Regions from separate parts of the Weissella thailandensis genome, predicted to be linked through region 3. Evidence: predicted binding sites of a transcription regulator. Region 3 holds the regulator's gene; each other region holds the start of a gene.
What was found. The regulator Rex, encoded in region 3, represses fermentation and respiration genes when NADH is low (regulators of the CRP and FNR family bind a similar motif). The targets are predictions, from matches to a motif close to TTGTGAANTANTTCACAA.

Region 1 (7,854 bases), 540 kb from region 3:
GTGACTCATTCTGAATCAGCAATCAATTGGTTAGAAAAACACGATATTCATTTAACAGATTTAACAGCCACTGGTGGCATGTCACAAAAAAGAGCTCATCGACCCGATAATAAGTCAGCTGTTGGAAGTTACTTGGTGAAAGGTCTACAAAAACAATTATTGACTAAAAAAATACCTTTGTTTTCAGAAACGACGGCTATTAAGATTATGAAACAAGGCGAACAGGTGATTGGTTTAAAAATTAATAACCGTGAGATTGGTGAAAAAACTATTGCAACTAAAGCTGTTTTAATTGCAACCGGAGGCTTTTCACAAAATAAAAACATGTTGAAGGAATATGCCCCTGAATTATTACAGTTGAAAACCACCAACCACCCAGGGGCTACAGGTGATGGCATGAAGTTAGCTGTTGCGGCAGGCGCAACGTTGGTTGATATGCATAAAATTCAAGTGCATCCAACGGTACAACAAGATACGAATCATGTTTATTTGATTGGTGAGGGTGTGCGTGGTGAAGGCGCTATTTTGGTAAATCAAACCGGGCAACGATTTGTTAATGAAATGACGACACGTGACAAAGTAACAGCTGCTATTGATAACTTACAAGAAGACGGGGCGACACTGGTTTTTGATCAAGGTATTCGAGACGCATTTCCAGCGATTAACTTTTATGATGCGGTTGGACTTGTGATGACGGCTGAAAACTTAACGGATTTGGCTAAGAAGGCGCACTTGGATAGTGAGAAATTGGTCGCCACTGTTGCGAAGTGGAATGATAGCCAGGTAAAGGGAATCGATGCAGACTTTGGGCGTGAAACTGCCATGGCACGTAGCTTGGCTTTACCACCTTATTATGCGATTCATATCAAACCAGCGATTCATTACACAATGGGGGGCATTAAAATAAATAAATTGACAGAAACCCTTAACGAAACTGGTGATAAGGTTAGTGGATTATATGCCGCTGGTGAGGTTGCCGGCGGATTGCACGGAGATAATCGTATTGGTGGTAATTCAATTGCTGAAGCCGTTATTTTTGGACGGCAAGCTGGTAAACAAGTAGCAAAATATATAGATGAAATGAACGAGTAAGACAAAAATATCGGGGTCAGAACAAAAGGTATTGTTTTGACCCCGATATTTATTTTTATTTTTTAAGATGAATGCTATTGAGCGGTATAACCACCATCAACAACGAATTCTGATCCTGTCGCAAACTTTGATTCATTTGAAGCTAAGAACACACACATATAAGCAATGTCGTCTGGATCTCCCAAATGTCCCATTGGTGTCTTAGAACGTTGTGACATGATTTCAACCATCCCATCGGCGTTCTCAACCATTGGTGTTTTGATATATCCTGGGTGAACTGAGTTGATGCGAATATCATAATCTTTCAGTGCACAGTCAACAGCTGCTGACTTAGACATTAGTCGAACGGCTCCCTTTGAGGCGTTATAAGCACCTAGATTAGAATCACCAACAAATCCTTCAATTGATGACATATTTATAATAGATGCACCAAGATCTTTATTTTTCATGCGTTGGATAGCTAGGCGAGTACCAAAGAAGACACCATCCAAGTTAACAGACATGACCTTGCGCCATTCTTCAGTTGTCGTATTCTCAATACTATTATCCACGGCAATACCAGCATTATTAACTAATGTTGAAACAGGTCCAAATGCTTTTTCGGTTTGATCAAATAAATCTACCCAACCATCTTCATCAGATGAATCATGTTGAATGAAACGAATAACGTCGGGTGTACCAATCTTTTTTGCAGCATCTTCCCCAACTTGCGCACGACGACCAGTGATAACGACTTTAGCACTTTCTTGCACGAATCTATTGGCAATCGACCAACCAATTCCTACAGAACCACCAGTAACAATTGCAACTTTACCTTTCAAACGCTCGCTCATTTTTAAATACCCCAAAGTTTTTATAATATGTGTATATGTGAATTATATCACAAAAATGATGCGTTTAAAGGATTTTTTGTTAAATGTTTTTTGTAAAAAGGGGTTATTATCCACTTATTTTCGGATGTCATACGATTTTTCGAGCCTTTTTAATTGTTCATAAAATCACTATTTATTTTTTTAATCATAGAGAGTATACTAAAAAACCGTAAGCGGTTATGTAAAGACTTAACCGATATATATATTGTGTAAATGTTAAGTTTTTTTGTTAAATATAACTAATATGTATTTACAAAAAGAAGGCTTGCGACTATTCGCGTAAACGTTTACAATATTGGCGAGGGTTATTTTTTATATAAAGGAGATTTTATCATGGAAGCACTTGTTTTAACTGGCAAGAAAGAGTTGAACGTTAAGGACATTGATCGTCCAGAGGTTTTGCCTAATGAAGTATTGGTTCATACGGCATTTGCCGGTATTTGTGGAACTGATCATGCATTATATGCAGGATTACCCGGGTCTGCAGATGCTGTGCCACCAATCGTGTTAGGACATGAGAATTCGGGAGTCGTTGCAGAAGTTGGGGATGCAGTCACTAATGTTAAAGTAGGGGACCGGGTGACCGTTGATCCTAATATTTATTGTGGACAATGCAAGTACTGTCGAACAGGCCGTCCCGAATTATGTGAGAACTTATCAGCAGTTGGTGTCACTCGTGATGGTGGCTTTGAAGAATATTTCACAGCTCCTGCATCAGTTGTATATCCAATTCCAGATAACGTATCGTTGAAATCAGCTTCTGTTGTAGAGCCAATTTCATGTGCAGTACACGGTATTAAGTTATTAAAGTTATCACCATACCAAAAGGCATTAGTTATTGGGGATGGCTTCATGGGTGAACTATTTGTTCAAATCTTACAAGCTTATGGTATTCACCAAGTGGATTTGGCCGGTATTGTTGATGAAAAATTGACCATGAATAAATCAAAGTTTGGGGTTAAAAACACATTTAATACTAATAATGGTGATCAAATTCCTGCGGAAGAATACGATGTTGTTATTGAAGCAGTTGGTATGCCACAAACACAGGAAGAAGCCATTGCGTCAGCTGCTCGTGGTGCCCAAGTACTGATGTTTGGGGTAGGTGGTCCAGATGCAACATTTGAAATGAACACTTATGAAATTTTCCAAAAGCAATTAACAATTCAAGGATCATTTATCAACCCAAATAGTTTTGAAGATTCACTAGCATTGCTATCATCAGGAAAGCTGAATGTTGAAGCCTTAATGTCACATGAGCTCGATTACAAGACCGTTGATGATTTCGTTAATGGTAAATTGGGCGTTGTATCAAAGGCAGTTGTTAAAGTTGGCGGTGAAGAGGCATAAAAATGGAAAATGTGGGGGATAAAAAGGCGCAGAGAAGCCTATCTATGAGTTCTTCAATTGCTTATTTTATAATTTCCCTAATCTTTAACTCTTTTGGGAATGTGTTGACCTTAGTCACATCAGCTCATGTTCATCCATCTTTTCTTGGATCAGCTTATTGGACAGCTGGTGAAGCTAATTTAGGTAATGCAATTTTAGGGGACAACTCATTAGCATTGTTTTGGGCGTTTTTAGTCTTAGGTATGTTGGTTTCATTTTTAAATGCCTTACTAATGAAGCAACTTGATTGGAAACGAATCTTTGGTAATTTTATTTTCATGTTGCCGTTCTCAATCTTCATTCAATGGTTTTCTAATATTTTTAACCAAATCATGCCAGATGCAACGACATTGCCAATGGTTATTTTGTACACATTGATCAATTTTATTGGGGTTGGCTTTATTGCCACGGCAATCTCGATTTATCAACGAGTAAACTTAGTGTTGCATCCTGCTGATGACTTGATGCAAATTCTACGATTTAAATATTTCAAGGGGTCAGCATTTAAAGCAATGTGGGCATCTTATATCCCACCAACCATCTTTGCATTGATTGCATTTATTATTACTTTCCCTTCACTTTATAATTTTGGGATTGGAACATTATTTGCCTTTCTTTTCCAGGGTGGTATAACAGGCCTTGCTGATCGTTATGTATTTCGAAATCTAAAACATCAAGCAGTTGATGTGGGTAACTAAATTTAAAGGAGTTAAAGATGGCTTTTGCGGATTATTATTCAGGCTTACAACATGTTGGTATTCCAGCTTCATCATTGCAAGCATCAGAACGCTTTTGGGAAAAACTAGGATTTGAAAAAGTTGGAGATTTCCCGGCTGGTAATGTTATTTTTATGCAACGTGAGAACCTGGTGATTGAAACTTGGACTGGTGATGAAATAGTTGGCAAGCCGGGTGCAATCAATCATATTTCGATGGATACTTCAAACGCTGATGCTGCATTTATTGCTGCCAAGGATGAAGGATTATCATTGCTTAGTGATGAAGTACAAAAACTGCCATTCTGGGATAAAGGTATTAAATTTTTTAATGTACAAGGACCAGATGGGGTAATCGTTGAATTTTGTGAAATAGTCAAATAGTAAGAATATTTTTGAAAAAGGTCGGGACATGATGTTCCGGCCTTTATTTTTGAAAAACAGGTGTCCAGAAAAACATTAATATGAAATTAAAAAATATTATATTTGACTAAAGTGACAACTTTATGTTTATAATTAAGTTGTCACTTTTTAAAGGAGCTTGATTTTTACTAAACAAGCAGGAGGAGAAGTATAATATGTTTGTTTTAGCAAATTTAATACCAAAAATACCATTTGGTCCTTGGGTCGATAGTGGTGTTGATTGGTTAACAAAGCATTTAAGCGGATTATTTGATGCTATTCAAAATGGTGGAAATGTCGTGATGGATACCATGACTAATGCATTAACGGGTATTCCAACTTGGTTATTCATCATCGGATTGACCATTTTTACTGCTTTAATGTTTGGTAAAAAGTGGGGGTTCCCACTCTTCACGTTTATTGGATTGATAATTGTTGAGAACCAAGACTTGTGGTCAAACATGATGAACACATTTACGTTGGTTTTGATGGCAAGTTTGATTTCAGTTATTATTGGTGTGCCATTAGGTATTTGGATGGCTAAGAATGACGTTGTTAATAAAATCGTGCAACCGATTTTGGACTTTATGCAGACAATGCCAGCGTTCGTTTATTTGATTCCTGCGGTAGCCTTTTTTGGAATTGGTGTGGTACCAGGTGTATTTGCGTCGGTTATCTTCGCGTTACCACCAACAGTTCGAATGGCGAATTTAGGAATTCGTCAAGTGCCAACTGATTTAGTTGAAGCAGCTGACTCTTTTGGGTCAACGGGTACGCAGAAGTTATTTAAAATTGAATTACCATTAGCTAAGAAAACCATTTTCTCAGGAATCAATCAAACGTTGATGCTTGCCTTGTCAATGGTTGTGGTCGCATCAATGATTGGTGCACCTGGTCTTGGACGTGGTGTGTTAGCCGCCGTACAGGATGCTGATATTGGTAAGGGATTTGTTAATGGTATCGCATTAGTTATTCTGGCTATTATCATTGATCGATTAACACAAAAGATGAATGAAACGCCTAATCAGAAAACTGATCAGCAATCCGAGCATTCGAAATACCATTGGAAGACTTGGACAGCAATCGTCGTTGCACTTGCAATGATTGGAAGCGGTGTGGCAAACGCAATCACATCTGCAAAATCACAAGAGGAGACGGTGAAGATTGCGACGACACCATGGGATTCAGAGAAGGCTTCAAGTACTGTTCTTGCACAAGCCTTACGTCAACATGGTTATGAAGTTGAAATGACGTCATTAGATAATTCAATTATGTGGCAGTCAATTGCCAATGGACAAGCAGACGTTTCAGTCTCAGCTTGGTTACCAACAACTCATAAGGCACAATATAATAAGTATAAGAGCCAAATTGATATGATGGGACCAAACTTGAAGGGGGCAACCAACGGTCTAACGGTGCCAACTTATATGACTGATGTCAATAGTATTGAAGATTTGCAAGATCAGGCAGGTAAGAAGATTACTGGAATTGAACCTGGTGCTGGTATTTCAAAGATGGCTAAGAATACTATTAAGGACTATGGATTGGACCAAAAGGGTTGGAAGTTATCAGAGTCATCAACGGGAGCTATGACAGTTGCATTGGGTAAGGCCATTAAGGAAAAGAAGCCAATTATCGTAACTGGATGGCAACCACATTGGATGTTCCAAAAGTATGATTTGAAGTATCTAAAAGATCCTAAGAAGACAATGGGTAGTTCAGAAAACATTTATACGATGTCTCGTAAAGGTATGAAGGAAGATAAGCCTGATGCTTATAAGGCTGTCGATAAGTTCCATTGGAGTAAAGATGATATGTCGAGCGTTATGCTAGATATGTCTAATGGAAAGTCAGCTAAACAGGCAGCAAACAAATGGATTAAAGAGCATCAATCAGAAGTGGATGCTTGGTTTAAGTAAATATCCATTCAGTAATAAAACAAATATTTAGGCAAAAAGGAGCCATGTCATTCAAGGTTAATGACATGGCTCCTTTTATATAACGATCGAATAAGTTTAATTTCTTTTCAATCTGCTTAAAAAAGTTCCTTTCAAAAATGGATTGTCCTCACCAATCCACTTAAAGAACGCCGCGCCTTTTAATTCCTGATCAATACTATTATCTGAACTAGCCTTAACCTTGGGTGATAAGGCATTAACATATGCAATGGATGGTTTGGTACCATAACGGTTCACATTTTCATCTAATTTCGACATGCGGTAAAGTAGGCGATCCGTCTTTTTATTATAAACAAAATTTTCTCTGTCATAGTCGAATAACTTGCGCCACTTTTCTTGACCAGATTCATTGGCGTCATCATATCTATCCAAGGGAAAATATTTTGGTATTGGCTCATCGATTTCTTGGTAATATTCTTTAAAAATAGCTCGTGTGAGTGCTAAAAAGTCATTTTTATTACCATTACGATAAGTGTTCCAATTAGTTTTATCATCAGATATCTTTTCAGCGAACCGCAATACAAAATCTTGGAATAGTTCATTATTCGTTTTATCGATAATATCATGGTAGGTTTTTAATGATGCTTCTTTAAAGTCATCATTAAACACAGCGTCATGCTTTAAATAATAGCTTCTACGGCGTGCACGTTCATTTAAGGTATAATCTTCACTATTAGTTGTTGCAATCATTGCCGGGTAACTCGTATGTTGCGTGGCTACATTATTGTTCAGTGTCATCACTAACTCTTCACCACGCTTAACATTGGTAAAAAAATCATTGGGTAACTCATCAACCAACAGAGGTGTGACATTTGCTTCACTCAACCAGTCTTGTAAGATTTTAACCGTATTAGATCCTTTTTGATAATCGTTTTGATAAATTAAATCATAAGCTATAAAATCATCTTGTTTCTGATTAAATTTCACCATTTTCGAAATGACTCTTAAAAGACTTGATTTACCTGAGTTGGCAGCACCACCAATGAATAGAATTTGTGGGATGTCTCGTGATTCTTCGTCATCTGGACGACCACTATTACTTCTAATAATGGAAATGAACGGAGAGCTAAAGGCAAATAAAATAGCTTCATAAATCCGCTGACCATATTCATCTGAATAATCTAGGGTGAATTTATGGTAACTTTCAATTAATTGATCGATAGTATGCAAACTTTCTTTTAATACATCAGGGGAGATACGCTTTCCAAACGGCAATAATCGATTTTTATTTAGCGGATCTACGGTAAAAAGTCCTGACTGGTTATTATTGATATCAATATTGGCGCTACTAAAAGTTAAAAGGGGACGTTTGATAGCTATACCATTGTTATCATTTGCATGGAGTTTAACCGAAAGGACTTTATTAGCTTTCTTTTTTGCCGTTTGTTTCGTTACTAATCTATGATTACCTTTATTCTTGCTAATG
Region 2 (7,854 bases), 280 kb from region 3:
TTCCCGGATGTCAAAAAATATCTCAATGACACTTATCAAAATCTGGATTTGTTGAATGAGGTGACTAAAAATTGGCGGACGCTGCTCGAGAGCGGATGGGATACCCTTAATGTTATTGGTAGTGTGCTTTCTAAAGTATTGCTTTCAATCTTTCTTAGTTTTATCTTCGCCATTTCATGGCAAAGATTACGCATTTTTGGCACACAATTTGCTAATTCAAATTATCCTAAATTTTTCACTAATGTTTATGAACTAACAAGCACCTTTGTTTTAATTCTAGGAAGCATTATCGAAGTACAAATGACCATTGCTTTTATCAATACCGTACTCATGGTGATTGGTTTGAGCTTACTGAAGGTTCCTAGTATTCTAGTGATGGCGCTATTAATCTTTATTCTTGGCCTAATCCCAATTGCTGGTGTTTTGATTTCACTAATTCCATTAAGTGTCATTTCATTCGCAGCGCTGGGATGGACTGGTATGATTGAAGTTTGGATTTTAATTGCCGTTATTCATCTATTTGAATCATACTTCTTACACCCAAGATTAATGGCTACTCGAACAGAATTACCAATCTTTTTAACATTTGCAACAATCATTGTCATGGAGCATTTATTAGGCGCCTGGGGACTAATTATTGGTGTCCCAATTGTTGCCTTTATCCTAAGTATTCTCGGTGTACAAGACGCATCAATCTCCAAGCATTCATCACAAGTTAATGCGACAGAGACAAAGTAAATTTTTATCGTCATAATCAAACAGACGTTGGTAACTAACGACCTATCCAGTAGGTGCTGTTATCAACGTCTGTTTATTACTTTATTTATATGTTTTGTGATTAAAATTGTACTATTTAGAATTAAATTCTAAATAACTTTTGTTGTACACACTAGTCAGCACCACTGTACACAACCTCAAACACTTCACAAATACATGGTATTTTTTCATGAAAATTCTGACCCATTTGCGCATATTCTTGTTTAAAAAACGGCTCATGAACCTTACGCCAATAACCTAATGAACGATCACCCTCACCTTCATGGTACGCATGTTCAGCTGACACTAAATCATAAGGTATCGTTTCAACAACCGTCGTTCGTGTAATACAAACAGGTTTTTGATCACCATTTAAAATAATATTATATTCACCAACATATGGTTTAGGTTCACCAAACTCATATAGCTCGGCCGCCGAAGTCGTCGCCGTTTTAATACCACGAACAGTCAAATCTGCCAAGTCATTGGCCATTTCAGTACTATTACCGTACGCCCACGCTGAATAGTTCGTTGCAGTATCCAAGTGATTAGACTGGCAAAATTTTTCCCAATAATTTTTAATTTCAGTACTTGGCACGTTAATTTCTCCTAGATTCATTTTTTGATAACTAGTATCAAGACATTAAAGCAAGCCAGCTTCTTTCAGTAACTCTGCTACCCAAGTATCATCAATTTTACGCAAAGCAGTCTTTTGCACCAACTTCGGCAAATGCAAATCAATATCTGCTAACTTCTTTTTATCATTCATGTAGTACACCGCACGTAGCAATGTTCGAATATCATAAACTGAATTATAGACTTCTGGGACGGCACGCTCAACATTTAGTAATGAGTATACTGACTCCATTGCTGTTCGAATCGAGTACTCTGTTGTAAAGACCGTATCACGTGTTGGTGATTCAGCAAAATTACCGATAAATGCCAAGTTCACTGAGCCATCCGGTACTACAGCTGGACGGTCACCCGCAACTCGTGGCATAAAGTATGATGTAATAAATGGCATATAAACAGGGACGGCATTAACGCTATCCTGCTTGGCCAATGTTTTGATCTTTGCTTCTGGTACCCCTAAGTGATATAGCCACTCTTGGGTAATTTCTTCACCTGTACTTTCAACAACGGTCTTATCAATAAAGTTTCCCTTTGTATCAGAATACAAAGCATATACCCAAACAACAGTTTCATTTTCAGCCTGTGTTTTAAAGTGTGGCTGGCGATGGACAGCAAAGCTCATTAACCAGTTAGAATCTGTGATGGTAACAATACCACCTGTATTAACTTTATTATCATGTAAATCACGATTAGTTAGACGCTCAATATAAGGATCTAAGGCCGTATTCTTAATCGTCAAGGTTGCTGCAACATGCCAGCTCCGATCTGGCAAATTATCATAGAATACTTCTGGGTGACCGAATTCTTCGGATTGTTGGGCTAGATTATTCCAAAGTGTCCAACTACCCCCTAATTCGTGAGTGACTGGTGCTGCCTCATGGTGTGAACCATAAGTTGAACTTTCAGTAATCGAACCATTCGTGACAAATACTAAGTCATTCTGTGTTAATTTAACTTCCTTTTGTTCGCCGTCTACATGCAAATATAGTTTACGGGCAGTCTTAGTCTTGTTTTCGTCATCAATATCAACATCAATATTATCTACTGTCGTATTGTATTGGAAATCAACGCCAAAACCTTCAAGATATTTGATAATTGGCAAAACCATTGAATCATATTGATTATACTTGTTAAACTTTAACACCGTAAAATCAGGCAAGCCATCGATATGGTGAATAAACCGCATCGTATAGCGCCGCATTTCCACAGCTGAATGCCATTTTTCAAAAGCAAACATAGTTGCCCAGTACATCCAAAAATTACTCTCAAAGAATTCTGGTGAAAAGAATTCTTCGATCGTTGTTCGTCCTAATTTTGACTCAGGTGTCATAATCAGTTTGATAAGTTCTACTGACTTTTCATCTAAGGTATACTGACCATCAGTTGGTACCTGTTGGCCACGCTTATAAATTAAACGTGTGTTTGATGAGTTTGGGTCATCCTTATCTAACCAATAAAACTCATCTAAATATGATGCACCTGGAATTTCTAATGATGGAATCGACCGATACATGTCCCACATGGTTTCGAAATGATTTTCCATTTCACGACCACCACGAGTGACCAAACCAATATTTGGTCGTTCAGTACCATCTAGCGATCCTCCTGGTACCGACAATTCTTCTAAAATATGAATTTGATCCCCCGGCATTTGCGCATCACGAACTAAAAACACCGCTGCAGATAGTCCAGCTAAACCACCACCGACAATATAAGCTGATTTTTGATCAACACCTTCTGGCTTCCGTGGGTGTGCAAAAGCTTCAAAATTACCACTACTGTAGTTCATAAATTTCCCCCTCTTTCGTACAACAAAACCATGGTCCTTCAAAACAAAAATACTTAAGAAATACCCTCTAACTAGTACCCCTTATCTTTAGAATACACACATTTAATTGAAAATTCACTACACAATAGCAACTAATTTGTTTAACACGTTGTCAAATAAATAAACCAGTATAAACTGCTTTATTTGTGATTGTTTTCACTTTATTTCTATACCCTATTTTGTTATGCTTTAGGTGTTTAAATATAACAAAATAGTTTTGGGGGATAAGACGATGAAAGCAGCTGTTGTTAGAGATAATTGTGATGGATACGTGGACATTAAAGATGTTGAATTGCGAGACTTAAAATACGGTGAGGCACTTGTAAAAATGGAATATTGTGGTTTATGTCACAAAGATTTACATGTTGCCGCTGGCGATTTCGGTAAAGTTCCTGGTCGTATCATTGGCCACGAAGGTGTTGGTAAAGTAACTAAAATTGCAGATGGCGTGACGAATCTAAACATTGGTGATCGCGTATCTGTCGCCTGGTTCTACCGCGGCTGTGGCCATTGCGAATACTGTACCACTGGCCGCGAGACGCTTTGTCGTAATGTTGAAAATTCAGGATTTAATGTTGATGGTGCTATGGCTGAGGAATGCATCGTCCCAGCTGACTATGCAGTTAAAGTACCGGATGAACTTGATCCAATCGAAGCAACTTCATTAACTTGTGCTGGTGTGACCGTCTATAAAGGGCTCAAGACTGGTGATTTAAAGCCTGGTCAATGGGTCGAAGTTGTTGGTACTGGTGGCCTAGGTAATTTAGCCGTACAATATGCTCACAATGTCTTCGGTGCTCATGTTGCCGCAGTTGATATTGATGATGATAAACTGGCCGCCACTAAAGATTTAGGCGCCGATTTAACAATCAACTCGCTTTATGAAGATGCCTCACAAGTTTTGCAAGATAAAGTAGGTGGCGTCCACAGTGCTATTATCACAGCTGTTAGCCCCGATTCATTTACAACCGCAGTCAACGCCTTGCGTCCTGATGGTACGTTGGTTGCTATTGCCCTACCTCAAGGAGATATGGGACTAAACATTTCAAAGACTGTCCTTGATGGTATTAAAGTTGCTGGATCATTAGTTGGGACGCGTCAAGACTTAGCAGAAACCTTCCAATTTGGTGCTGAAAAACGCGTCAAGCCAATTGTCCAAACACGTCAATTATCAGAAATCAACGATATCATTGATGAAATGAAAAACAACCAAATCGTTGGACGCATGGTTGTTGATTTCACACATTAATTAGTCACTATTTCTATCTATAGTAAAAGGTCGAGACAACAGCAATTGTCTCGACCTTTTACGTTAATCTCCCCAAACTTCTTGCGCTGTATCAACAACCAATCGAATTTTATCCCACTGTTGTTGTTCAGTCAGTTGGTTTCCTTCTTCAGTTGAAGCAAAACCACATTGCGTACTTAATGACAAGTTTTCTAAAGGAACATACTGTGTGGCTTCGTCAATCCGATGAAGCAATGTTTCCTTAGTTTCAAGTTCTGGTCGCTTGCTAGTAACCAGTCCCAAAACTACTTGTGTGCCTGCTGGTACTTCAGCTAATGGTGCAAAATCACCTGAACGTTCATCATCAAATTCTAGGTAGAATGCATCCACTTTTTCTTGTGCAAACAAGTGGCCCGCAACTGGTGCATAACCCCCTTTAGCGGCCCATGTAGAATGATAATTACCACGACAAATGTGCGTACTAATGCGCAAATCTGATGGTAAATCAGTGATGGCCGCATTGTTCAATGCTAAATAAAGGTCTTGTAAGGCATCACGATTAAATTCACCATTTGTCATTTCTTGCCAAAAATCACCATCGACTACCATACCCCAAGTACAATCATCAATCTTCACATCACGACAACCCGCATCATATAATGCCAAAATCAAATCATGATACGCGTTACCAATATCTTGCACTAACTCTTCTTGATTAGGATAGTACTTTTGCAGAGCAGCTTCATTTTCGGCACCACGCGCTAACTCAGCATAAAATTGGGCAGGTGATGGAATACTCTGCCGTGCAGTCACTCCTGGTTGATCCTTTACCAATTCATTTAAAAAATTAAAGGCTTTTAAATCATGGTGTTCTGGATTAAAGGCAATCTTTCCCACTACCTGAGCAGAATCATTTCTGGTCTCTTCATCATGGAACAAATAACCATGCTCTGCATATGTGTGTTCAATACCAGAAAAGCCCCAGAAAGTATCTAGATGCCAGTAACTACGTCTAAATTCACCGTCGGTCACAATCTTCAAACCAGCATCAATTTCTTTAGCAACTAAATCTCGAATTGCTTCATCCTCAACTGCCGTTAATTGTTCTTGACTAATCTTATTTGCCGCAAAATTTGCGCGTGCTTCCTTAACTGAATCCGGACGCAAAAAACTACCGACAATATCGTAATGTAATTTTGTTGCTGTTAATGTTGCCATGGTTAAATCCCCTCTTTCTAATAAACAAGACTATGATTAATTGATAATTGCATTAAAAAAGTCCCTAGGAAACAAGTGTGTGCTTGTTTCCTAGGGACGTGATGTTAATTGTTCACGTGGTACCACCCATTATTTGGTATTATTTTTTCAAACAATACCCTCAGTCAGATACACTACTACTAGCTATACCTGTCCGCGATAACGGGCGGACCCGCAAACAGCTCATATAACATTTAATAAACTCACTGTTTGTCTGCACTCCAAGACCATCTTCATCGACGCTTCTCTACCACTTTTCACCTCATGTGGTTCTCTGTCAAAAGTCGCTAATCAATTACTCATCTTTTCTCAGCAAAAACTAATTAATTTATATAAATAGTAAGATAAAGCCTTTTATTTGTCAACATTAAAATTAAAAAATTATTTTCTTCGATGCACTAACCACACCACTGCAGCAATCAACGCAGCTGTCATAAATAACGTGCCTACCCAAGCCCATTGGCCAACAGCTAGCGGTAAATGCACATTCATACCATAAAAACCTGAAATAATGGGCGGAACTGCCAAAATAAGTGACCACACTGTCAAAAAGCGCATTGTGTCATTCAGTGAATTATTCAGAATATTATTATACGTATTGGATAGCCGTTCAACCAAATCAGAAGTATCTTGCGTAATTTGTTGACTCTGATTTGTTTCAATTTCCACATCAGCTACCATCTCACGTTCGCGCTTATTTGATGACACTGCATCAGAATCGGCATCCCCACTCAGTTTCATTTGTTTAATAGCCATGACGTTGTTATCAGTGGCTGTGGTTAAGTGTACTAATTGATTACTAAGCGATGCTAGCGCTTCAATTTGTTTATTGGTTGGATTTTTGCGATATTTTGCTAAGTCTGCACGGATTGCATTAATATCATCTATTTGATCCATATATTGGTCGTTTAAACGCCACAAGAGTCGCAATAAAATCGTGATTATACTTTGTTGTTGCTTACTTTTTTGGGTAAATAGATGTTGTAATTCGTCATTGACCTGTTGTGCCTGTGCAGGCACAACCGAAATCAAGGTATCAACTGTCACAATAAAACTTACCGGCATCACATGGTATCCTTGCTCCAATTCGTCTTTAATAACAACTTGCCAAATCAGCATACTAGTATCTGTCGCTTCATTGTAATCATAACGTGAACGTTCGCGCGGATCCTGTACGTATGATTGAAATTTAGGCGTTAAGTCAAACTTTTTATGTAATTTTTGAATATCATCATGTGTTGGATCAGTGATACTACCCCAATGTAATCCATTCAAAACAGCATGTTCTTGATACATAAGCACTGATCCCCTCTTTCAACCTTCATTATACCGGTAACAACTTAGAAATGCGTACACAACCAACAGGTTATCTAATAACACTAATAATTATAATGGCAATTGGATTAACCAAGGTAACCAACTCTCCATTCGTCACTCTTTTTTATTATTTAATAAATGTAATGAAAATCAACATATCAATATTAATCACCAATGTATCTATTGTTAAAAACGTGTGATTGAAAAGGTTAACCCGCTTTTCAGTCACACGTTAGATAATTAATTTAATTTGTTAATACTTTTATCTATACAACCAGACTCGCATTTGACCATTTGAACGATTAGTCCAACTATAGTATGGCACTAATGTTAGCCGAGCCTTATCCTTGACCGGCGCTTCCGCTAATGTCTGATACAATGCGTCATCTGCGGAATCAAGTCGTTCTCTTGTTGCCTGCAAATGAATAACGCCAACACCACCAAGCAAGTCTGCATGATAGGCATAGGTTGTCACATCATCTTCAGTAGCAACATGATAATCCCAAAGAGGGATTTCATTATCAGCCTCTTCAGCCGCATAAACTAGCGGACCACGTGTCACGGCAATTTGACCAAAATTATCTTTCACACGGTTACTACTACGCATCAATTTTGTTGTCATGTTCAATGTCAACTCAATATCAATATTAGCCTGATTCACGGTTAAATAAATAAAACCGTCCTCAATTGTAACATCAGCTTGTTTACCATTAACTGAAACACTTAGATTGTCTTGCGACCACTGAGGTATTCGGATACCAAACTGGAATGATTTGTGATTATCATTTTCAAGATGGTAATTAATATCCCCTTGCCATGGAAAATTATTGTTCTG
Region 3 (7,854 bases):
TTCAATGGTTTGATCAGCCTGACCAGCTCCTGCCGTCATAATTGATAATGAGACGTTATCAGGAATATTTTCTTGCATGTGTTGCACTAAATCACCAAAAAACGGATTACGTAAACTCGGTACGACGACACCAATTAGTATCTTAGCCCCTTGTTTTAAACTACGGGCACTTGCATTTGGTACATAGCCAATTTCATCACGGGCCGCCAAGACTTTCGCTTTTGTTTTTTCAGAAAAACGGGCTCCTTTGCCATTTAATACTTGTGATACTGTCGCGATTGATACACCCGCTAAACTAGCAACATCTCTAATTGAAACTTTTCCCATATCCGGCCCCTTTGTAGACAGTCCTCATTTTTATATCCATGAATTACCCTTATTAAAACATTTTACCAACTTTTTAAACATTTTAAACCCTTGACGTTTGTTTTGCTTTTTAGAAATTCATTTTACTTTTAAATTCTTTGCAGTATAATATAACTTTGTTAGATGCACAGGGTAGATTAAGATGCGTTAAGTGCCATGGAAACGGAATGTGAGCCATGGACGAAGGATTACCGCGATGTCTTGATCACATTCACTGTAATAAGTGAAACCCTCCAAAAAAAAGGAGGTGTTTTCAAATGAAAACATTAGAATATGGTTTACCACGTTTACGTACAAAACAATTGGCTATGCTGGGCATTTTAATCGCCCTACATTTAGTCATCAGTCGCTTCTCATTAGGGACTGCCACACTTAAAGTTGGTTTTACTTTTTTAATTGTCGGTATGATTGCGAAATGGTATGGTCCTGCCTGGGGAATGCTAGTTGCGATTTTTACTGATGTGATTAGTAGCTTACTCAATGGTTACGGTTATTTTTGGGGATTTACCCTATCTGCTGTCTTAGCAGCTGCTATTTACGGTTTTTCCTTCTATAAGCAACAAACGTTATCTTGGCTTCGAATCATCATAACAGTAAGTATTGTTCTTGTAGTCGTCAACGTCCTATGCAATACATTATGGGTCGTGATAATTGGTAATATTCATAATAATGAAACTATTATGTCTTTGTTATGGGTACGAGTGATTAAACAACTTGTCTTTTTACCTATCCAAAGTATTTTGTTATATTTTTTGCTTAACAATCAAACAATTGAGCAGCTACACCAAAAAATATAAAACATTTACATTAGTTTAAGGAATGACAAATAAAAAACGTTTATAATTAGAATTTATAAAGTTATGATTAATGTATTTTAAGCATAAAGGGGGTTGGGACAAATAAATGTCCCAACCCCCTTTGAACTCAGGCCCCACTACTTTATAGTACCGGGCTGTAATATTCATAATTATCCATCCAAATGACTAATTATAGAAATTAGAAAATAGTTTTTAACCTATTATTAGTAACTTCGATGAACACGCAAACTGACCTCCTGACAGGCAGCCTCAAATGAACTGGCAAACTTATTGCGGACATCCGGTGTGGCAAATTTTAATTTTGTTTCCGAATAAACATTACCACAACCGATTCTGTAGACACAACTATCATATACCTGACCAACAAAAACTTCTTGCTGGCAATCAACCGTAGACTCTAGTAATTCAACTAGTTGATGAACAGTCTGCTCAGAAATGTCACGTGAGCTTTGCAATAATTGCCGAATGACGGCACATCCAACTAACTTGTTCTCTTGGCGCACTTTTGTTTCCTGCATAATCTAGCCTCCAAAACTTGTTACTGACTGTTGTCAGTTGCTAATTTAATTTTCCATAATTATGATAACCTATCCTAAATGTTTTATCAAACATATTATTTTTTTACCTGCGAAAAAAACACAATCATTTTTTCCGTGATATAATTAACAACATTAACTATTACACAACAAACGAGGAATTTTTACATTATGCCTGAATCTATTTCTAAAACCCAGTACTTACAAACTATCCTAGAGTTAAGTGTCGGCGATGAATCAACAAAAATTTCAAATAACCAGATTGCTGAACATTTAAATGTCACCCCTTCATCAGTTTCTAACATGTTAGCAAAACTCCAAGAAGCTGGTGAAGTCGATGTAGTCCCTTACTATGGGGTTACTTTAACAAAACCTGGTCGTGCAACCGCCCTTCGTTTGATCCGATCACACCGTTTAATCGAAACATTTGGCGCAATGAAGCTTGGCTTATCAATTTCAGAAGCGCATTCGAATGCTGACAATCTAGATCATGATGCAAACGATCAATTTATTAACGCGCTAGATAAATATTTAGGATTCCCAGAATTAAGTCCTCATGGGCTTGTCATTCCCGATATTGAGCACCACTACCATCCAAAATCATTACGAGCATTACGTGAAGCTAACGATAATGAAACTGTTACTATTAACAGTTTCACTGAAGACTTAGAGTTATTACAATATACCGAGACTTTACAACTAGACCTAAACAGCACGTGGACAATTAAAGAGCGTCTACCTTTTGACGGTCCATTAGTATTGGTTTCTGGTGATAGAAAGCTCCAAGTTACACAACATGCTGCAGACTTCATTTATATTAACGATTAATATTAGAGCGAGACAAAAGTTGGTTTGAAGCCGGTGTGTAACGTGGTTTGCGATATTTTTGACCGGAGCACAGCGAAGGACAGGAATATCGTAAATGGCGTTACATTGAGGCTTCAGACTTTTGGAACGCGTTTATGCAAAGCGAGACAAAAGTTGGTTTGAAGCCAGCCTATAATTAACAAATTTTAAGAGAAAAAGGGGTTACGACTAAAAACTGTCGTAACCCCATCTTTATTTACAATTAATTATAATTTGGGTAAAAACCTACTTTTCACCAAAATTATTTATAAAATACAAAAGCGTTTGTAGCTCATTAGTTAAGTCAACGTTCTGAACACGAATTGACTTTGGTACATCCAAACGCAATGGCGTGAAATTCAAAATACCACGCACACCTGCAGTTGCTAAACGCTTAGCCACATCCTGCGCAACATCAGCAGGTACAGTTACAATCGCAACATCAATGCGCTGATCCGTAATTTGTTTCTCTAAATCATCTAGACTGTACACTGGAATTCCTGACTGAATGGTATTAACAATATCAGGATTAACATCAAATGCTGCTGCAATGCGTGCGTTTGAGCTTTGATGGAAATTGAAATTCAACAAAGCTTGACCTAAGTTTCCTACTCCAACTAACGCAACAGAAGCTAACGTATCTTGATTAAGAATTTCACCAAAGAACGTCATCAAGGCTTCGACATCATAACCGTATCCACGCTTACCTAATGCGCCAAAGTAAGAAAAATCACGTCGAATTGTTGCCGCATCAAACTTTACTGCATCAGATAATTCATTTGATGAAACGCGGACAGTCCCAGAGTCTAACAACAGTTTTAAGTAGCGATAGTAAATTGGCAATCGCTTTGCCGTTGCTCTAGGAATATCATGTTCAACCATTTATTTCGACCTCTTTTTCAAAATTTACCTATTTTCACAATCTATCTCAAATATTGTGAATCTCTCATTACCTATAATCATACCATATGCAGCGCTTTTTGTGAATGAAATAACAATTTTTTATTCACAAACAGACAACTTGTGAAAACGTTTCCGAAATAGTGGATTGACCATAAAAAAAAGAACGAAATACTTGATTTTATTTCGCTCTCAACATACTTATTAATTATGCTTTGGCTTACCTTTATTTTTACGATGCTTACGCTTGGCGCGCTTTTCTTTAGCAAAACGTTCTTGGCGTGAAACACTATCGGTAGTTGCAACTTTCTTTTTTCTAGGCTGGTCAACCTTTGGTGACTTTGATTTCGGACGAGCCACATGCGTCTCATCTTGATTTTTATGAGCCGCTTTTTTTGTAACTAGCGCTTTTTCGGTAACTGGCGCTTTCTCTGTCTTTGGTAACCCTTTACCACCAGAGATGGCCTGAATATCAACAGCAACCATTTTCTTCAAATCACGAAAATCATGATCATTACCGAAAGAAATTACGGTACCAACTTTCCCCATACGCCCAGTTCTACCGGCACGATGTGTGTAAGTCTCCCCATCACGTGGTAAGTCGAAATTTATTACTGCTGGCAAATCGGGAATATCAAGTCCTCTTGCCGCAACATCAGTAGTTAACAAAAACTTTGCTTTACCCTGACGGAAGTTCGTGAGTGATTTTGCCCTTGTAGTACTTGAATCACCACGCGCCAAAGTCGCCATGGCTACATGTTCATGCGCCAAAAAACTAGCAGTTATCTTTAATTGCTTCGTTGTATTAAAGAATACAATGGCTTGGAAGCGCTTTTCTGCTGCTAATTGACGTAATCTTTTTTGCCGTTGATCACGTGCCGTTAACCAAAACTCATGCTTAATTGCTGTTGGAATGGCAAACTGTCGTTGATCAATCCGTAAAAATTCACGATTAAATAGACCACTAGCAGTTGACTGATCAACTTCAGTCGCACCAAATAACGCAACTTGTACGTCATCATCATCAATCGCATCCCAAATAGTATCAATTTGGTTTGCTGTGTCATCGCGCAACAACTCGTCAGCTTCATCTAAAATTAACGTTCTTAGTCTTTTTAATTTTAGTTTACCATTATTAATCAACTCACTGACCCGGCCCGGCGTTCCAATCAAAATTTCTGGATGCTTTTTTAAGCGATCCAATTGATGTTTGATATTGGCCCCACCAGTTAGTGACAACACTTTCAATGACAGTACGTTCGCCCAATCACGGACAACCCGTGTTGTTTGCATGGCTAATTCTTGTGATGGCGCTAATATTAATAATTGTTCGCCATCTTCAGGCACCAATTTAGGTAACAGTGGCCAGGTAAAGGCCAGTGTTTTTCCTGTTCCTGTTGGTGCAAGTGCATCAATTGATTGACCATTTGCCAAGGGTTCAGCAACAGCTGATTGAATTGGCGTTAGCGTGGTGAATCCAACACTTGTTAAACGTTCTTCAAAACGGGAATCCATTTTATCTCCTTCGTATTATGTTTCATTATTATTTATCAGCAGGAAATACAATCCCAGCATCTTGACGTAAATCAAATAGTACCTGGTTTACGGTTTTACTTAAGGCTAATAATTCTTGATAGTCTTCCGCTGTATCGACTGGGTTTGTCATCATATCAGCAAATTTAACCGCTTCAGTAGTCATCGGATTTGCCAATGGTTCCTGACTTAATTGATGGGCAGCACCTTCGTCATCATAATAAGTTACATCAAGTACTTCGGCTATATCACCAATCACCAGGGTATCACGTCGACCTAGAATTTCAGATGGTAAATGACTATTAGATCCCTTACCAAACTCGATCGTCACATCAAAATCATCATAACGTAGAATAGCGATACCGCGGCCATCAGCACCATTACGTAATGGTGTCGCAAAATAATGACTTTGTTTTGGTGCACCAAATAGTTTAATAGCAGCATAGATTGGGTACACACCCAAGTCTGTCAAAGCCCCCGCACTAAAGCGACGACTTAGTACATTGGGTTCGTTACCCGCTAGATAGTCATCAAAACGAGATGAATACTTTTCATAAACAAAAGTTGCCCCAGCAATTTTTTCCATTTGGGCCACTTGCTGTTCAATAACTTTAAAATTAGCCTGCTGGATATGACGGGCTGCCTCAAATAAACGTACATTGGGATGATCATGTAGTAGCTCTAAAATTGCAGCATACTCCGTTGGGTTAGAAAAAGCAGTTTTTTCCACAATCACATGAATATCATGGCTTATGGCTGCTTTAACCTGTTCAAAGTGCACACTATTAGGTGATGCAATGTAAACAACATTGATACCACTATTATAGAAAGCTTCTAAATCAGTATAAACATCATCAACATTAAATGGTTGAGCAAATTGCTTACCAGTATCTTCATGACGTGAATATACTGCCTTTAGCACATATTGACCTGATTCGTGAGCCGCTTGTACGAATTGCTTTGTAATCCAATTGGTGCCAATGATTCCAAGTTTGTATGCCATAATTAGTCTCCCTTGTGTATTACTTATACGTTTAGTTAGTATTAATTATATCATCATCAACAATAAAATTAGCTATCTCTCAGCTGATAAATTATTCTAAAATAAATTTGGCACACATTTATGCAGTAAAATGTCTGACTGATAATTGATACATTTTAAGCATAAAACAGGCTGTGACATTCTTTTGCCTCAGCCTGCTCTTCATTCATGCTTTTAAATAATAATTAATCACGCTCAAGTACAGTTACTGACTCGATATGCGTTGTTTGTGGGAATTGGTCAACTGGTTGCACATCCCCTTTAATCGTGTAGCCATTTTCTTCGAATTGCACAATATCACGTACTAATGTTGCTGGATTACAACTAATGTACACAATTTTCTTTGGTGCCATCGCCGAAGCTGCATCAATTAACTCAGGCGTCAATCCCTTACGTGGCGGATCCACAAAGATAACATCTGGTTGTAGACCATCTTGTTGCCATGCAACCATCTTTTCTTCGGCCTTACCTAATTCAAATTTAACATTATGAACATTGTTTAAATCTGCATTACGCTTAGCATCATCAATAGCTGCTGGCACAACTTCCACACCAAGTACTGACTTTACCTTATCAGCAATCGTTAATGAAATCGTTCCAATACCTGAGTAAGCATCAATAACGGTTTCATTACCTGTTAACTCAGCTTTATCAGCTGCTAACTTATAAAGCACTTCGGTTGTTTGTGGATTAACTTGATAGAATGAATTTGGTCCAATCGCAAAAGTCTTATCAAACAAAGTATCCTTAATCACTTTGTTTCCCCACAATACATGGTTAACATCACCCAAAATAACATTGGTCTTATCTTGGTTTATATTTTGAATAATTGAAGTCACTTCTGGTAGTGCTTCTTTAATTTGTGGAATGATAATATTTGCACCAGGAATACGCTTTGAACGTGTCACTAGCACAACCATCATCTCGTGTGAATAATAACCACGACGAACCATAATATTACGAATAACACCCTTATGATGAACTTCATCATAAGCTGCAATATGGAACTTTCGTAAAATATCACGAATAATAACAATGGCTTTGTCAATTTCGGGATCTTGAATATAAAAATCCTCGATTGGCATCAACCGATGTGAACCACGGCGGAAGAATCCAGTCGTTAATTGTCCCTTAATTTCACGAGCTGGAATTTGTGCTTTGTTACGGTAACCCGTTGGATTTTCCATACCAATAGTAGGTGCCACATTAACATCAACATGTTGCTTATTGAATAATTCGGCAATCTGTTGTTGCTTGAACTTCAATTGTGCATCATATTTTAGGTGTGCTAATGGTGCAATACCAGTTGTTAAAGCAGCTGTATTTACCATATGATTACGGTTTGGTGATGACTCAATCGTCTTTACCACCCGTCCAAAGGCGTAATTACTAGTAACCTTTGTAATACCTACGCGAATCTTTTCGCCAGGCACCGCATTCGTCACGAATACCGGAAAATCATCAACTTTAACAACACCATTTCCTTGGTAAGTTAAATCAATTACTTCAGCATCAAATTCTTGATTCTTAACCACAGGGGCTTTCTTTTTCATCATTTTCTCCTTCTTTTGGCCTTTTCGACGACCAACAATCATTCAATTGTATCACAGGGAATCCAAAAGCCAAAAGAAAAGGCTCTATACTTTCTAGCGTGAAACTAAAAATTTCACGCTTTTTATTTCGCCTTTTTCACAAACAAAAAGACACCAATAAGATACCGGCGTAAAATGTAATCGACGAAAAAAACAGATACGAGGTATTTATTGATGTCCATTAATGATTCTATCCTAAATTCAGTTGGTTTAACAGACAA

Region 1: a site for Rex is predicted at 1,961-1,978, ahead of FOL01_RS05985 (NADP-dependent (R)-specific alcohol dehydrogenase). Genes of this name have one in related genera too.
Region 2: a site for Rex is predicted at 3,362-3,379, ahead of adhP (alcohol dehydrogenase AdhP). Genes of this name have one in related genera too.

Annotation. Positions count from the first base shown of each region.
Region 1 is NZ_CP014332.1:1,207,006-1,214,859, reverse strand. It holds gene FOL01_RS05990 (flavocytochrome c) at 1-1,092, shown strand, start outside; gene FOL01_RS05985 (NADP-dependent (R)-specific alcohol dehydrogenase) at 1,167-1,925, opposite strand; gene FOL01_RS05980 (zinc-dependent alcohol dehydrogenase family protein) at 2,298-3,314, shown strand; gene FOL01_RS05975 (DUF6198 family protein) at 3,317-4,051, shown strand; gene FOL01_RS05970 (VOC family protein) at 4,069-4,452, shown strand; gene FOL01_RS05965 (ABC transporter permease/substrate binding protein) at 4,647-6,389, shown strand; gene FOL01_RS05960 (Aq_aa27 family P-loop NTPase) at 6,486-7,854, opposite strand, start outside.
Region 2 is NZ_CP014332.1:388,527-396,380, reverse strand. It holds gene FOL01_RS01920 (AI-2E family transporter) at 1-738, shown strand, start outside; gene FOL01_RS01915 (ASCH domain-containing protein) at 890-1,375, opposite strand; gene FOL01_RS01910 (oleate hydratase) at 1,400-3,178, opposite strand; gene adhP (alcohol dehydrogenase AdhP) at 3,450-4,466, shown strand; gene FOL01_RS01900 (5-methyltetrahydropteroyltriglutamate--homocysteine S-methyltransferase) at 4,530-5,663, opposite strand; gene FOL01_RS01895 (magnesium transporter CorA family protein) at 6,084-6,998, opposite strand; gene FOL01_RS01890 (glycoside hydrolase family 127 protein) at 7,282-7,854, opposite strand, start outside.
Region 3 is NZ_CP014332.1:669,322-677,175, reverse strand. It holds gene rbsR (ribose utilization transcriptional repressor RbsR) at 1-327, opposite strand, end outside; THF riboswitch at 493-585, shown strand; gene FOL01_RS03345 (folate family ECF transporter S component) at 624-1,163, shown strand; gene FOL01_RS03340 (hypothetical protein) at 1,388-1,702, opposite strand; gene FOL01_RS03335 (metal-dependent transcriptional regulator) at 1,892-2,548, shown strand; gene FOL01_RS03330 (redox-sensing transcriptional repressor Rex) at 2,813-3,448, opposite strand; gene FOL01_RS03325 (DEAD/DEAH box helicase) at 3,671-4,981, opposite strand; gene FOL01_RS03320 (Gfo/Idh/MocA family protein) at 5,010-6,002, opposite strand; gene rlmD (23S rRNA (uracil(1939)-C(5))-methyltransferase RlmD) at 6,227-7,594, opposite strand; gene FOL01_RS03310 (ISL3 family transposase) at 7,808-7,854, shown strand, end outside.